3 regions of the Serratia sp. MMO-28 genome follow, and region 2 is predicted to be linked to each of the others. Evidence: predicted binding sites of a transcription regulator. Region 2 holds the regulator's gene; each other region holds the start of a gene.

Region 1 (5,345 bases), on a different contig from region 2:
AATGCGGCTGGCGATTGCCGACGGCGTCGAGCTGATGGGCTATTGCCCGTGGGCGGCGATTGACGTGGTCAGCACTCACCAGGGATACGCCAAGCGCTACGGTTTTATTTATGTCGATCGCGGCGAGGATGATCTGAAGAGTTTGCAAAGGATCCGTAAACGCAGTTTCTGGTGGTATAAGGAGGTCATCGCGCAAAACGGCAACTACAACGAGTCTCAGAGATGATTGTTCAGAAGGTGCTTAATAATAGCCTGGTGCTCTCTATGGATGACGATAACAGGGAGGTTATCGTCATGGGTAAAGGTATTGGCTTCAACAGCAGACCCGGGGATGAGATTGCCCCGGAGAAGATAGAGAAGCTGTTCGTAACCCAGGTGCTCGGCGCGCGCAGCGGCTATCTTGAGGCGCTCTCCGCCATCCCGGACGAGGTCATCGAAATGGCCGCGATGATTATTTCCCGCGCTAATATGCAGCTTGCCAGTAAAGTTCGCGAGCAGATTTTCTTTACCCTCGCCGATCACCTCACCTTCGCCATCGAACGCAGCCGCAAAGGGATCGCCATTCAAAACCGCCTGCTGCCGGAAGTCAGGCGGTTTTATCCGCAGCAGTTCCGCGTCGCCAGCGAGGCGGTGACGATTATTCTCCAGCAGTACGGTATTGAACTGCCGGAGGAGGAAGCCGGAAATATCGCTTTTCATCTGGTTAACGGCCAGAGCGAGGGCGACGACGTGGCGCAGACCATGCATTCGGTGAAAATGCTGAAGGATATTTTTAACCTCATTCAGTATCACTTTAAGCAGCAAATAGACACCGAATCGATTAACTACTCGCGCTTTCTGGTCCATATGCAGTTCTTTTTCCAGCGTTTACAGGAGGGAGAACTGGACGGCGCGAGGGACAGTTTTCTGCTGGTGCAGGTGATTAAGGAGTATCCGGATGCCTACCGCTGCGCGCTACTGATCCGCGATTACGTCAAGATCCAGCTCGATATCACCCTTGGCGGGAACGAACTGCTGTGGCTCACCGTTCATCTGGTGCGGATTGCTGGCCTGGATGCGTGAGTTTGTTCACGAATAGGAGAGCATGAAAAAGGCCTGGTGGGATCCTGCCCTGGGGCGTACACGCAGTACGTGAGGGTTGTGAGCACTTCCCAGGGACAAAATAGCAATAACATAGCCCAATGAGATGGGCTCTTTAGTCTGGCGATGGGGCCTTTCAGCGCAATATCATCACAACACCTTGCTCAGCGTGGCCACCATCACCGCCTTGATGGTGTGCAGGCGATTTTCTGCCTGATCGAACACCACGCTGTGGGCAGATTCGAATACCTCGTTGGTGACTTCCATCCCACCGTGCAGGCCGTACTGTTCGGCCATCTGCTTGCCCAGGGTGGTTTGATCGTCGTGAAACGCGGGCAGGCAGTGCAGGAATTTCACCTGTGGGTTACCGGTGAGTTTAACCATCGCCATATTAACCTGGTAAGGCAACAGCTGAGCAATACGTTCCTGCCACACCTCTTTCGGTTCGCCCATCGAGACCCAGACGTCGGTATACAGGAAGTCGGCACCTTTCACCCCTTCGGCGATATCTTCCGTCAGCGTGATTTTGCCGCCGGTCTGCTGCGCCAGCGCCTGGCATTCTGCCACCAGTTCCGCCTGCGGCCAGCAGGCTTTAGGTGCCACCAGGCGCAGATCCATGCCTACTAACGCAGCAGCTTCCAGCAGGGTATTGCCCATATTGTTATGCGCGTCACCGATGTAGGCGAATTTCACTTCGCTCAGCGGTTTGTTGGGCAAATGTTCACGTACGGTGAGCAGATCTGCCAGCAACTGGGTGGGGTGAAACTCGTTGGTTAAGCCATTCCACACCGGGACACCGGCGTGGTTTGCCAGCGTTTCCACCAGGTGCTGGCCAAAGCCGCGATACTGAATACCGTCGTACAGGCGGCCCAGCACGCGAGCGGTGTCTTTCATCGACTCTTTATGGCCGATCTGGCTGCCGCTTGGGCCAAGATAGGTGACCTGCGCCCCCTGATCGAATGCGGCAACTTCGAAAGAGCATCGGGTGCGGGTTGAGTCTTTTTCGAAGATGAGCGCGATGTTTTTGCCTTGCAGGTAGCGGGTTTCCTGGCCTTGCTTTTTAGCCTGTTTTAAATCGGCAGCCAGTTGCAGCAGAGACTGGATCTCGGCGGGGGTAAAATCCATTAACCTCAGAAAGTGACGATTGTAAAAGGGGTTCATCTGGTTCATCTCCATATATCCCTAACGTTTTAATTGAATTAAAATTCACTTTATATGTATGAATATTCAATTTCAACCCCAAGAAAGAAATCTTTCACGTTTATCATGGCAGCAGTGACACTGGTGTGTGAAAATAGAGGTATTGAAAGCCATTTTATTGAGGATAGAGGCATGGCAAACCGCGAATTGCTGGAAGAACAACGTGAAGAAACCCGCCTGATCATCGAAGAACTGCTGGAAGACGGCAGCGATCCGGATGCGCTCTACACCATTGAGCACCATTTCTCTGCCGAAAAGTTTGAAGTGCTGGAGCAGGCCGCGGTTGAAGCCTTTAAGCTGGGCTACGAAGTGACCGATGCCGAAGAGCTGGAAGTGGAAGATGGCTCACTGGTGATGTGCTGCGATGTGATTAGCGAAGTCGCGCTGAATGCCGAGCTGATCGACAGCCAGGTGGAGCAACTGGTGGCGCTGGCAGAAAAATGCGGCGTCAACTACGACGGTTGGGGCACCTACTATGAAGATCCGAACGGTGAAGATGGTGAGGATGACGACGAAGACGGCGAATTTATCGATGAAGACGACGACGGTAAGCGCCACTAATTAATCTCTGGGCCGGGTTCCCGGCCCTTTGCTCCTGTATAAGCTCAAATGACATACCATTCTTTGTTAGCCCCAATTCTGAATTTCCTGCATTGCGAAACCCCCGATGGCTGGATTGACGCGGCGCGCCGCGCGGAAAACCTGCCGCTGTTGCTGACCGACCATATGGTCTGCGAACTGAAAGCCGCACAAACCGGCATGTGGCTGATCCGCCGCTACGTGGCGGACAAAGAGAGTGGCGATGCGTTGCTGGCACTGCTGAAGCCTTACGAGGCTTTTGTACACGAAGAGCAGGGCGTGCCGGAGGCGTTGTTCCGCCAGAGCGCCTTTACCAAGAAGATCCTGCCGAAAAACGGTTCGGCTTACGGGCAGGATCTGGTGGATAAGATGGTGCTACTGATTAAGGAAGAACTGCATCACTTCTCGCAGGTGCTGGAGATCATGCAAACGCGGCAGATCCGCTATAAAAAGATCACCGCTAGCCGCTATGCCAAAGGCATGATCCGCGAAGTGCGTACTCACGATCCGGCTACCTTGATCGACAAGCTGATCTGTGGTGCTTATATCGAAGCCCGCTCCTGTGAGCGTTTTGCCAAACTGGCACCGTTTCTCGACGATGAGCTCAACCGGTTTTATGTTTCGTTACTGCGCTCTGAAGCGCGCCATTATCAGGATTACCTGACGCTGGCGCAGCAGATTGCCGGTGATGATATCAGCGAACGTGTGGCGCATTTTGGCCGCGTTGAAGCCGAACTGATCCAATCGCCGGATAACGAGTTCCGTTTTCACAGCGGCGTGCCGATGGGGTGAGAAATTACGCTCTCTCGCCCAAAATCAAATCCACCGCCCTTTCCGCCAGCATAATGGTCGGAGCGTTGGTGTTGCCGCTGGTAACCTGCGGCATAACCGAGCAGTCCACCACCCGCAGGCGTTCGAAGCCATGCACGCGCAGCTGCAGATCGGTCACCGAGTCCACTGGCGACTGGCCCATGCGGCAACTGCCCACCGGGTGATACACCGTCTTACAGAAGTTACGCACGAACTCCTCTAACTGCAGGTCGTCGTTGGTCCACTGTGGCTGCGGCATCAACAGTTCTTTAATCAGCGGCTTCAGCGCGGCGGTTTCTAAGAAGCGCAGGCCGAACTTCACCGCCCGTACGCTGCCAGCCAGATCGTCCGTGTGGCCGAGATAGTTAGCCTGTAGCTTGACCGGATCGCTTGGGTTACGGCTGCGCAGCTGCACTTCGCCACGCGCTTTGGGCTGCAGATAGCCGACTTTCAGCGTCATGCCGTGGATCGCGGGCAGCGGTTCGCCGGGCACGTCGTCCCAACTGTCCAGCAGCGGCAGGAAGTGGATTTGCACGTCCGGCCGACCATCGCCCCGGCTGTCGGTAAAGGCGGCACCTTCGAGCACGTTGGAGCTCAGCACGCCGCTGCGGAACGCCAGCCACTCGGCGCCGTGGCGCAGCGCCTGCCAACCGCGATCGGCACCAAACAGGCTGACAGGTTCGCGGGTGCTGACGTTGATCGACATATGCAGGTGATCGTGGAAGTTTTTGCCCACCGGCAGATCTGCAAGTGAGGTAATGCCCAAGGATTCCAAGTGTTCGCGCGGACCAATACCGGACAACAGCAAAATCTTCGGTGAACCCACCGCGCCAGCGCTGAGGATCACTTCCTGACTGGCCCGCGCGGTGATTTCACTGCCGCCGTTCTGGCTGTAAATCACACCGGTCGCCACGTTGTTTTCGAGGGTGACACGATGCACCAGCGCATTGAGTTTCACCACCAGCCGCGAGTTATCACGCACTGCTTTCAGATAGGTGCGCGCAGTACTGGCGCGTTCGCCCTTGTGGGTCGTGGTCTGATAGAAGCCGACGCCATGCTGGCTTTCACCGTTGAAGTCGTTGCGGTAGGGCAGGTTCAGCTCCTGGCCTGCGCGGATGAACGCCATACTGAGCGGGTGCCGATAGCGGTTCTCGCTGACCGGCAGCAGCCCGTCACCGCCGTGATAGCCGTCGGACAGGCTCTCGTTGGCCTCGGCACGTTTAAAGTAAGGCAGGACGTCCTGATAGCTCCAACCGGTGCAACCGAACTTTTCCGCCCAGTCGTCGTAATCCTGCTGTTGACCACGGATGTAGATCATACCGTTCACCGAGCTGCTGCCACCCAGCACTTTGCCTTGGGCGATCTGCATACGGCGGTTGTTGGCATGAGGTTCGGGTTCGGTTTCATACGGCCAGCTTTTTTTGGCGATGATCTTGGCGACGCCGGCGGGCATCTTGATAAACAGATTATTGTCGTCACCCCCTGCCTCCAGCAGCAGAACACGTGCCTGAGTACGGCGGATCAACTGTGCTGCCAGCACGCAGCCCGCTGAGCCTGCGCCGACGATGATGTAATCGAAGGTATTTTCCGACATAAGTGTTCCCTGTGCGTGATGGCTGGTTATTGCAGAGTAGCGCAGCAAAATGGGTGGTCAATTTGTAATCGTTAATTTATTA
Region 2 (5,345 bases):
GCCAAAGTATCCTGCCGTTCTACCTCATAGACCGCCGGTTCTTCACGCAGTATCAACAGTTTTTTCACGCTGGCGGGCAAGCTGTCGACATGGTATTCCAACGCCTTTCCCTGTACGCCTTTACGACGGCGGCTAACCCAGCCTTCGCGCCGGGCCATGAGGTTGATTCCCTGTGTCGAAGAAGGTAATCCTGCGATGCCTGTCAGCTCCTTGGCAGCAAACCACTCGTTTTTCATAGCCATTATCTCTGGACAATAGTGTGGCAAGATAAATTTTTCAGAAACCATAAGATGTTTTTTAGAAACTTAGTGGTATTCTGGTTTCCGAATAAACGCTTCATGTTGTTCAAACGATTAATTCTGACCTGTTAGTTATACCACTAACAGAACTTTCTCTAATCAAAAAAGGAATGTAAACATGAATTCACGGAACCCAGACTGGCATCCGGCAGACGTCATAGCGGCATTGAAGAAGAGAGGTACAACGTTGGCAGCGGTTTCACGCCAGGCAGGATTAAGCTCATCCACCCTCGCCAATGCGCTGTCACGCCCTTGGCCGAAGGGAGAATGGCTGATTGCCGACGCATTGAATGTTCATCCTGCGGAGATTTGGCCAAGCCGGTATTTTGATCCGCACACCCAGCGTCTGCTGGATCGAAAGAGTCGTATCAAATCATGAGACGAAAAAAAGCCGCCGGACTGTTGTTCCGGCGGCTTTTACAGGCTTAACGCACTGGCGCTATCAGTTATTGATAAACTTTTCGCCCAGCTCGATATCTTTGTGCAGTACGTCCAGCATTTCGTTCAGCGCTTGCTGTTCGAACGCGCTCAGCGAACCGATGTCTTTACGTTCTTCAACACCGTTTTTGCCCAACAGCAGTGGTTGTGCGAAGAAGCGGGCATATTTGCCATCGCCTTCAACGTAGGCACATTCCACAATGCCTTTCTCGCCGCTCAGTGCGCGCACCAGAGACAAGCCGAAACGAGCCGCCGCCTGGCCCATAGACAGGGTTGCGGAACCGCCACCGGCCTTGGCTTCAACCACTTCGGTACCCGCATTCTGGATGCGTTTGGTCAGGTCAGCCACTTCCTGCGCGGTAAAGCTCACGCCAGGGATCTGCGACAACAGTGGCAGAATGGTCACGCCAGAGTGGCCACCGATAACCGGCACTTCCAGCTCTTCCGGCTTTTTGCCTTTCAGCTCCGCCACAAAGGTGTTGGAACGGATAATGTCCAGCGAGGTAACGCCAAACAGTTTGTTCTTGTCGTAAACACCGGCTTTCTTCAGCACTTCAGCAGCAATCGCCACCGTGGTATTCACCGGGTTGGTGATAATCCCGATGCAGGCTTTCGGGCAGGTTTTAGCCACTTGCTCGATCAGGTTGCGCACGATACCGGCGTTCACATTAAACAGGTCTGAACGATCCATGCCTGGCTTACGTGCAACACCGGCAGAAATCAGCACCACATCAGCACCGTGCAGCGCAGGAGTCGCATCTTCACCGCTGAAGCCTTTGATTTTCACTGCGGTTGGAATGTGGCTTAGGTCAACGGCAACGCCTGGGGTAACGGGGGCAATATCATAGAGGGTGAGTTCAGAACCTGAAGGAAGCTGGGTTTTGAGTAGAAGGGCGAGGGCCTGGCCGATACCGCCAGCAGCACCGAGAACTGCAACTTTCATCCTATACTCCTTTATTATCTTAAATATAAAAGCGCCGTGAATTCTTTGGCTCGGACCTTAATTTATTACACCTTTAAAAACAACCTATTAACAGTCGGTTTTAGAGCTGGCGCAATAAAATGGCCGATGTCGCGATCATTTTAGATTAAATAGCTTACGCATTAAGGGCATAGCGCACACTAATCGAAAATTGTGCGAGGATCTTCACTGGCGAGTTAACCGACCGTTACATTACACCCTTACATAACATCAGAACAACATCATTTTAATAACATTTTCTTTACCGCAAAGCTGACTCGTTTCCTGCGTCAAAAGGGCATATTCATGAGGTGCGGACTTTGTTAAAATGCCGCCCTCTCCTGATTTTCCCTGCCCTGTTCCATGGCGTTCCTGATTGCAACATTGCATAAAAATTCATTTATATGCATAATAATAATCTCTATTCTCAACATTCCACGGTGCAAAATGCGTAATCCCGCAAAGCAGGAAGACCTGATCAAGGCGTTTAAAGCGTTATTGAAAGAAGAAAAATTCAGTTCTCAAGGCGAGATCGTTTTAGCGCTGCAAGAAGAAGGCTTCGAAAACATTAACCAATCCAAAGTGTCTCGCATGCTGACCAAGTTCGGCGCAGTGCGCACACGCAATGCCAAAATGGAGATGGTTTACTGCCTGCCGGCGGAACTCGGGGTGCCTACCACCACCAGCCCGCTGAAGAATCTGGTACTGGATGTCGATCACAATGACGCCATGGTGGTGATCCATACCAGCCCAGGCGCCGCACAGTTAATTGCCCGCTTGCTGGATTCATTGGGCAAATCCGAAGGTATCTTGGGAACGATCGCCGGTGATGATACGATTTTCGTGACCCCCGCCAGCACATTTACCACACGCCAACTCTTTGAAGCCATTCTCACGCTGTTCGAACAAGAACTATGATGCATGCCGTTAACAAAATAGGGCTGGCGCAGGCCGTATTTTGTTAACGTTTTCTAGACATAACGCTCGCCCCTCAACATTCCCCCCCACGTTTAAAACTGCTTATTTGCCGACTTACAGCATATCCCAATGACAATTGCGTGTGGGCAATCAGTAGTATCTGTGATGTTCCGCACTTTTAGTCAAAAGCACTCATCCCATTGAAGTTACATAAATTTAACATTAACAGCTCATTTAATCATCGATTTTTATTCCATTGCGCTATTAAAAACAGCAATGAACAAATAAAGTTTCACTAGAAATTGTTAGCTGACTATTAATTTTCTCAGTTACTAGATGTATACTCATTTCGTGATGTAAATCACAGTTCATTGGATCTAATAAAAGAATACCAAGAGGCCAAATCATGAAAATTAAAACCACCCTTGCAGCGTTCAGCCTTCTCTCCGTGCTTTCTTTTGGATCATTTGCAGCACAATCCATTGATGCACCTCAGGCCGAAAAACTGCATTCTGTAGGAACCATCACCGTGAGTGGCGTTGGTACAGCACCTTCAGATATCCGTCAGGCGCTGTCTGCCAAAGCGGATGCCAAAGGTGCCACCGCTTATCGTGTGATCGAAGCGCGCAGCGAAGGCAACTTCCACGCCACCGCAGAAATTTATAAATAACACAATGTATTACGTGCTAATGCGTAATCACTCTGCCCGGATAACGGTCTTCAAGTATAAAAAACGCTGTAAAGCCCTTCCAGACTGTTATCTGTAAACAATTAAGGAGTTAACCTCATGAACATGAAAACAACCATCGCTGCGCTTAGCCTGCTCTCTGCCGTTTCTTTCGGCGCTTCTGCCGCTAATCTGGTGAATGATGCCCAAGCAAGCGCTCTGCAACCTGTAGGCACCATCAGCGTGAGCGGCGTAGCCGGTGCACCTTCTGATATCCGCCAGGCACTGTCTGATAAAGCCGATCAGCAGGGTGCCAAAGCCTATCGCATCATCGAAGCCTATGAAAATGGCAACTGGCACGCGACAGCAGAAATTTACAAGTAATCACTAAGAGAGCGCATTTACTGAACTACCCTCGTCATTGCCACTGCCGAGTTCCAAGATAAATGCCTATTTCCTAGAAAACCTCGTCGTTTTATGCGACGAACATTATTGCCCTCGCTTGCGAGGGCTTTTTTATCCCGATAAAAAAGGCCGCATTCGCGGCCCCAGACTGCTGACAAAGCCCGTTATTAGGGAGAGCGTGCCGAAGGGGTCGTAGCGGCGTAAGCCGCCGGAGCGCCCCTCGGTGCGCTAGGCCCGAGTATCTCGGGTTTAAAAGCTACTTTGTCATCAACCTCAGGCCGCATTCGCGGCCTAAGGTTGCTAGATGGCAGGCAAACCTCTCAGTAATCCTCTTTCGGCTCGGCCTTTTTTGCCAACGCCGCCAACAGTTTGTCATGAATACCGCCAAACCCACCGTTGCTCATCACCAGAATATGGTCACCCGGCTGTGCCGTTTTAACAATCATCTCCATCAGCGTATCGAGATCGGCGCTCCAATGCGCTGGTTGCACACAGGCATCGGCCACTTCGGCTACCTGCCAGGGGATGTGGTGTGGTTGGAACAGGAACACTTCATCAGCGCGGCCCAGCGAAGGTGCCAGCTCGTTTTTACTGATCCCCATCTTCATGGTATTGGAACGGGGCTCCAATACGGCCAGAATTCGCGCCCTGCCCCCCACTTTGCCGCGCAGTGCGGCCAGCGTGGCAAGAATGGCGGTCGGGTGATGAGCAAAGTCATCATAAACAGTCACACCGTTGGCTTCGCCACGCAGTTCCAGGCGGCGGCGAGCATTAATGAAATCACCCAACGCGCGGCAGGCATCGGCGGGTTGCACGCCAACGTGGCGGGTGGCCGCGATCGCCATCAGGCCATTATGCATATTGTGTTCACCCACCAGCGCCCAGTTCACCTCGCCGACCTTATCACCATCGAGGAAAACCTCATAATGGCTGGCATCCGGGGTCAGCTTGTGCGCACGCCAGGCTCCCTCATCACCCACCAGTTCCTGCTCGCTCCAGCATCCCATCGCCATCACCTGTTTCAGATGCGCGTCATTGTCCGGCAGAATGATTTTGCCCTTCCCCGGCACCAGGCGCACCAGATGGTGGAACTGCTTCTGGATCGCTTTCAGATCGTCAAAAATATCAGCATGATCGAATTCCAGATTGTTCATGACCAGCGTACGCGGGCTGTAATGCACAAACTTGGAGCGTTTATCGAAGAAGGCACAGTCATACTCATCAGCCTCAATCACGAAGAAGGGGCTGCCACCGAGACGAGCAGAAACATCAAAGTTACCCGGCACGCCGCCGATCACGAAGCCCGGTTGGTAGCCACAGGCCTCCAGGATCCAGGTCGCCATCCCGGCGGTAGTGGTTTTACCGTGCGTCCCGGCCACTGCCAGCACCCAACGATCGCGCAACACGTGATCGTGCAGCCACTGCGGGCCAGAAACGTAAGGAATGCCGAGTTCTAACACCGCTTCCACACAAGGATTACCACGGGTCATCGCATTGCCGATAATCACCAGATCCGGTGCGGGATCCAGTTGTGCAGGATCGTAACCCTGGATCAGATCGATCCCCTGATTTTCCAACAGCGTGCTCATCGGAGGATAGACGTTGGCATCTGAGCCGGTAACCTCATGCCCAAGCGAACGCGCCAGCATTGCCAACC
Region 3 (5,345 bases), on a different contig from region 2:
GGTAGGCATCCTTGCCTGCGGCTTAACGGCGAGCCTGCGCTCCACCGTTGGCAAAGTAAGCCTTAATCCCTGCCAGAATAGATTCCGCAACCTGCTGTTGAAAATGGCTGGTACGCAGTTTGCGCTCTTCCTCAACGTTGCTGATAAACGCCGTTTCAACCAGGATTGACGGGATATCCGGGGCCTTTAACACGGCAAAACCGGCCTGATCGACACTTTTTTTATGCAAAGGGTTAATTTTACCCATTCGGCTGAGCACTTCCTTGCCGAATTTAAGGCTGTCATTAATGGTGGCGGTTTGCAGCAAATCAAACAGCGTATGATCCAGATAGCGATCCCCACTCTTACTTACGCCACCAATCTCATCGGCGGCGTTTTGCGTCTGTGCCAGAAATTTGGCGGTATTGCTGGTCGCACCTTTGGTCGACAGGGCGAAAACCGAAGAGCCTCGCGCAGTACGGTTGGTAAACGCATCGGCATGGATGGAAACAAACAGATCGGCGCGCTGCTTACGCGCTTTCGCTACCCGCACTTTCAGTGGAATAAACACGTCTTCATTACGCGTCATAAACACTTTCATGTTCGGCTCACGTTTGATCAGCGTGCTGAGACGGCGCGCAATCTGCAGCACCACATCCTTTTCACGCGTTTTATTCTTACCGATAGCACCAGGGTCTTCGCCACCATGCCCCGGATCCAGCATGATCACCATCGGCCGATCGCGCCCCGCCTTACCGGCCTGGGGGGCTTGCGCCGGTAACGATCGCTCCAGATCCCCTTTGTTGTAATCCTCCAGCAATGCCAGCAGCGGATCATACTCTTCCCCCGTCCCACCTTGGGTAGGATAGAGATCCACCACCAACCTATTGCGGTATTCAGCCACCGGAGCCAGGGTAAACATATTTGGGCTGACGCTTTGCTTAAGTTCCAACACCAATCTGACGGTATTTCTATCAAACTGGCCAACGCGCACCAGCTTCAGGTAAGGATCCTCCTTGCGTACCTGCCGAACCAGCCCTTTAAGTACGCTATTGAGGTGAACACCTTCAACGTCGATCACAATACGATCGGGATCGCTCAATGCAAACTGTTGGTACTTGAGAGGCACGTTGGATTCCAACGTCACGCGGGTGTAGGTCGAAGAAGGCCAGATACGAACGGCAATCACGTGCGAAGCAGCAGCGAAACCTACGCGACTCACGCTCAGCAACCAGGTTGCGGCCACCCCTTGTAACAAACGACGGCGACCCAGATTGTGATTAGCGTTAGGCATACGGCTCCAGCGATGATATCCCCTTCATACTTCAAGTTGCCTGGGTGTTGGCTGCACGTGCTCAACCTAGTCACATAGTTCGCTATGCTCCTAGGGATTTACACGTTTGCCGCCTACAAACAACTCGAATTATTTTGGGTATAACGAGTTAAAAAAAACACCAAAAAGTAAGAATGACAAAAACTTTAACCAATACATCCGGGGCTGTCATCAGGAAATCTTTTTATGTTTTTTCAATTTATTAATGAATTAACTGAGTTAGCCAAGAATTCGACGCAAATTCCTGCTTGCCATCAGGGCAATAAAAGAATAAAAATACAAAAATACCGTATAAATATGCAAAAGAGGTTTTGCCGTGAAGGAACGTAGCACAGAGCTGGTCCAAGGATTCCGTCACTCAGTTCCCTATATTAATGCTCACCGCGGCAAGACGTTTGTCATCATGCTGGGTGGTGAAGCCATCGAACATGCAAATTTCTCCAATATCGTCAACGATATAGGGCTATTGCACAGTTTGGGGATCCGTTTGGTAGTGGTGTATGGCGCACGCCCACAGATTGACAGCAATCTGGCACAGCACAACTATGAGCCGATTTACCACAAGCATACCCGCGTTACCGACGCCCACACGCTGGAGCTTGTCAAACAGGCCGCAGGGTTGTTGCAACTGGATATTACCGCACGGCTTTCGATGAGCCTGAACAATACGCCGCTGCAAGGGGCGCACATCAATGTGGTCAGTGGCAACTTTATCATTGCCCAACCGCTCGGTGTAGATGATGGCGTTGACTATTGCCACAGCGGCCGTATTCGCCGCATCGACGAAGAGGCTATCCATCGCCAGCTCGACAGCAATGCGATCGTACTGATTGGCCCGGTGGCGGTTTCTGTCACCGGTGAAAGCTTCAATCTGACCTCAGAAGAAGTGGCAACTCAGCTGGCCATCAAGCTGAAGGCAGAGAAAATGATCGGTTTCTGCTCATCGCAGGGGGTAACCAATGCGGAGGGGGAAATCGCGCCCGAGCTGTTCCCCAACGATGCGCAAAAGCGCATTGAACAACTGGAAGCAAACGGCGATTACTATTCCGGCACCGTGCGCTTCCTGCGCGGTGCGGTCAAAGCCTGCCGCAGTGGCGTGCGCCGCAGCCACCTGATCAGCTATCAGGAAGACGGAGCGCTGGTACAGGAACTGTTTTCACGTGACGGTATCGGCACTCAGATCGTTATGGAGAGCGCCGAGCAGGTGCGCCGTGCAACGATCAACGACATCGGCGGGATACTCGAGCTGATCCGCCCGCTAGAACAGCAAGGTATTCTGGTGCGCCGCTCGCGGGAACAGTTGGAGATGGAGATCGACAAGTTTACGATTATCGAGCGCGATAACCTGACGATCGCCTGCGCGGCACTCTATCCATTCCCAGAAGAAAAAATTGGTGAGATGGCCTGCGTGGCCGTCCACCCGGATTACCGCAGCTCGTCGCGCGGCGAATTACTGCTGCAGAGGGTGGAAAGCCAGGCGCGGCAAATGGGCTTGCAGAAGTTATTTGTGTTGACCACGCGCAGCATTCACTGGTTCCAGGAACGTGGCTTTACCCCAGCCGAAGTGGACGTGCTGCCGATGCAGAAACAGGCGCTGTATAACTATCAGCGCCGTTCAAAGATCCTGCTGGCCGATCTGTAACCGTTTTATGGGCGCTGTATCACAGCGCCCTACTCTCCTGCCTGCAACCGTTCCGCCAGCCCGCTACGGCGCTGCGTCGGGGTGCGAATGGCGCTCAGCAAAACCTTGTCCGTAGCGTAAAGTGAAAGCTGCTGGCGTGCACGGGTAATGGCGGTATACACCAGCTCACGGGTCAGCACTGGCAGATAATGATTCGGCAGCACCAGCAGCGTATGGTCAAACTCCGATCCCTGCGATTTATGCACCGTCATCGCATACGCGGTTTCATGTGCCGGTAAACGGCTCGGCTGCACCGATTTAATACTGCCGTCCGGTAGCTGGAAATGCACCCGCAGCTCACCTTCAGCACCGGGCAAGGCGATACCGATATCACCGTTGAACAACCCCAGTGCGCTATCGTTACGGCCAATCATCACCGGCCGCCCCAAATACCAACGCCCTGCGGGGCCAGGGTTACGGCGGATCAACCCCGCGCGCTGCAACCCGCTTTCAATGCGTTCATTCAACCCGGCGACGCCAAATGGCCCTTCACGCAAAGCACACAGCACCTGAAAACGGCCAAAGGCTTCCAGTACTGTCGCAGCATCAGCCCCTGCGGCGACCCGTTTGAGATAATCACGGTATCCCACCACACAGGCATCCAGCAGTTGCTGATAATCCTCGGTTTCTGCCAGTGGATAACCAGCCACATCCGCATAGCGGCCATTTAACGCCGCCATCGCCTGCTTGCCATCCCCCGCATTCACGGCCAAGGCTAACTGGCCAATGCCGGATTTGGCATCAAACCGATAGCTCTTGCGCAGCAGGCACAGGCTGTCGCGCACGGCAGCCCCCACAGGCTGCCCCTGTAGCGCATAACCCGTCAAGCGAGCCAACTGCGCGGCTCGCTCTGCGCTGTAGCCCTGTTCGGCAAAACGACAGATATCCCCTAGCACCGCCCCTGCTTCCACCGAAGCCAACTGATCGCGGTCACCGAGGAATATCACCCGCGCTTCAGGTGGCAAAGCGGCAATCAGCCGTGCCATCATCGGTAAATCCACCATTGATGCCTCATCCACCACCAATACGTCCAGATGCAGCGGATTCCCACGGTGATAGCGCATCCGCTGGCTGTTGGGCTGCGCTCCCAGCAGACGATGCAAAGTGGCGGCTTCCACAGGGAAAAGTGCCCGCTGCTCCGGCGTCAAAGGGAGTTGGCGGCTGGCGGTGCCCAATGATTCCGTCAACCGTGCCGCCGCTTTACCCGTTGGTGCAGCAAGCTGGATACGCAAGCGCGTATCGCCGCCAAGTTGTACCAGTGCCGCCAGTAATTTGGCTACGGTGGTAGTTTTACCGGTACCCGGCCCGCCAGAAATAACGGCAATGCGGCGGGTCGCCGCCACGGCCGCAGCGATCTTCTGCCAGTCCGCTTCATCTGCCGCCTCGCCAAACAGCTGATCGAGGATCGCGCGTAGCTGCCCCTCTTCAACGGCTTGTGGCACCGCATCGCGACTGATAAAAGCCGCAACTTCCCCCTCGCTTTGCCACATGCGCTGTAAATACAGCCGTTGCTGCTGCAGCACCATCGGCGTGGCTGAGTTGCCATCACTTACCGCTGCCGATGACGCCAGGCGTTGTTGCCAACGAGCCAAATCCGGTTGCCCCGCGGCCTGCCATGCGGCCAATGCCAGCTCTGGCTGGCGGCCGTTGAACAGGTTTTCCGGTGACAACTGATCCAACAGCAGGCAAACGTGACCGGCTCCCGCCTCTGCGCTCAGACAGGCCGCTGCCAGCAGGAGCTCCGGCTCATCATGACCGGCAACAATCTGGGCAAAATGCACATCCAACGGGCGCAATGCGCCCAACATCAGCGCCTGATTCAGGATCTCAATCATTGCCCCTCCTCTACGCTGCTGGCAGTGCCGCTAAACAGACGATCCATCCCTTGCACCAGTGCTTCCTCCGGCCGACAGGTAAAAATCCCATTCCTTGGATGTTCAGCATCAACGCCGCGTAGAAACAGATAGATCACGCCGCCAAAATGGCGGCCGTAATCATAATCCGCCAAGCGATGCCCCAAATAGCGGTGCAACGCCAAAGTATAAAGCTGATACTGCAGATCGTAGCGATGCTCCGCCATTGCCTGTTCCATAGCCTGCTGGGTATAAGCACTGCTGTCTTCACCCAGCCAGTTGGATTTGTAATCCAGCAGATAGAATTTACCCTGCCAGCAGAACACCAGGTCGATAAAGCCTTTCAACATGCCCTGCACCTGCTGGAAGTTCAGCTCAGGGCAACGAGCAGAAAGCGGATCGTAACGCTTTACCAGTCGATCCAGATCTTGAGCCTGCAACAGCCCGTTGATCGGCAAGTAAAACTGCATTTCCGCCTGCTTGAATTGCGGAGTGAGAT

Evidence for each region. The regulator ArgR, encoded in region 2, controls arginine synthesis, uptake and breakdown. The targets are predictions, from matches to a motif close to ANTGAATAAAAATACANT.
Region 1: argF (ornithine carbamoyltransferase) is a predicted target of ArgR. The motif match lies at 2,274-2,291, and genes of this name have one in related genera.
Region 3: argA (amino-acid N-acetyltransferase) is a predicted target of ArgR. The motif match lies at 1,578-1,595, and genes of this name have one in related genera.

What each region holds. Positions count from the first base shown of each region.
Region 1 is NZ_JBBCVB010000050.1:16,597-21,941, forward strand. Features, by position in the region: gene WG891_RS25875 (glycoside hydrolase family 1 protein) at 1-226, shown strand, start outside; gene WG891_RS25880 (PRD domain-containing protein) at 223-1,062, shown strand; gene argF (ornithine carbamoyltransferase) at 1,231-2,250, opposite strand; gene rraB (ribonuclease E inhibitor RraB) at 2,413-2,841, shown strand; gene miaE (tRNA isopentenyl-2-thiomethyl-A-37 hydroxylase MiaE) at 2,890-3,651, shown strand; gene WG891_RS25900 (GMC family oxidoreductase) at 3,656-5,263, opposite strand.
Region 2 is NZ_JBBCVB010000002.1:204,829-210,173, reverse strand. Features, by position in the region: gene WG891_RS02600 (DNA-binding protein) at 1-236, opposite strand, end outside; gene WG891_RS02595 (helix-turn-helix domain-containing protein) at 418-678, shown strand; gene mdh (malate dehydrogenase) at 742-1,680, opposite strand; gene argR (transcriptional regulator ArgR) at 2,146-2,616, shown strand; gene yhcN (peroxide/acid stress response protein YhcN) at 3,023-3,286, shown strand; gene yhcN (peroxide/acid stress response protein YhcN) at 3,404-3,667, shown strand; gene mpl (UDP-N-acetylmuramate:L-alanyl-gamma-D-glutamyl-meso-diaminopimelate ligase) at 4,009-5,345, opposite strand, start outside.
Region 3 is NZ_JBBCVB010000001.1:304,606-309,950, reverse strand. Features, by position in the region: gene amiC (N-acetylmuramoyl-L-alanine amidase AmiC) at 23-1,273, opposite strand; gene argA (amino-acid N-acetyltransferase) at 1,629-2,954, shown strand; gene recD (exodeoxyribonuclease V subunit alpha) at 2,984-4,828, opposite strand; gene recB (exodeoxyribonuclease V subunit beta) at 4,825-5,345, opposite strand, start outside.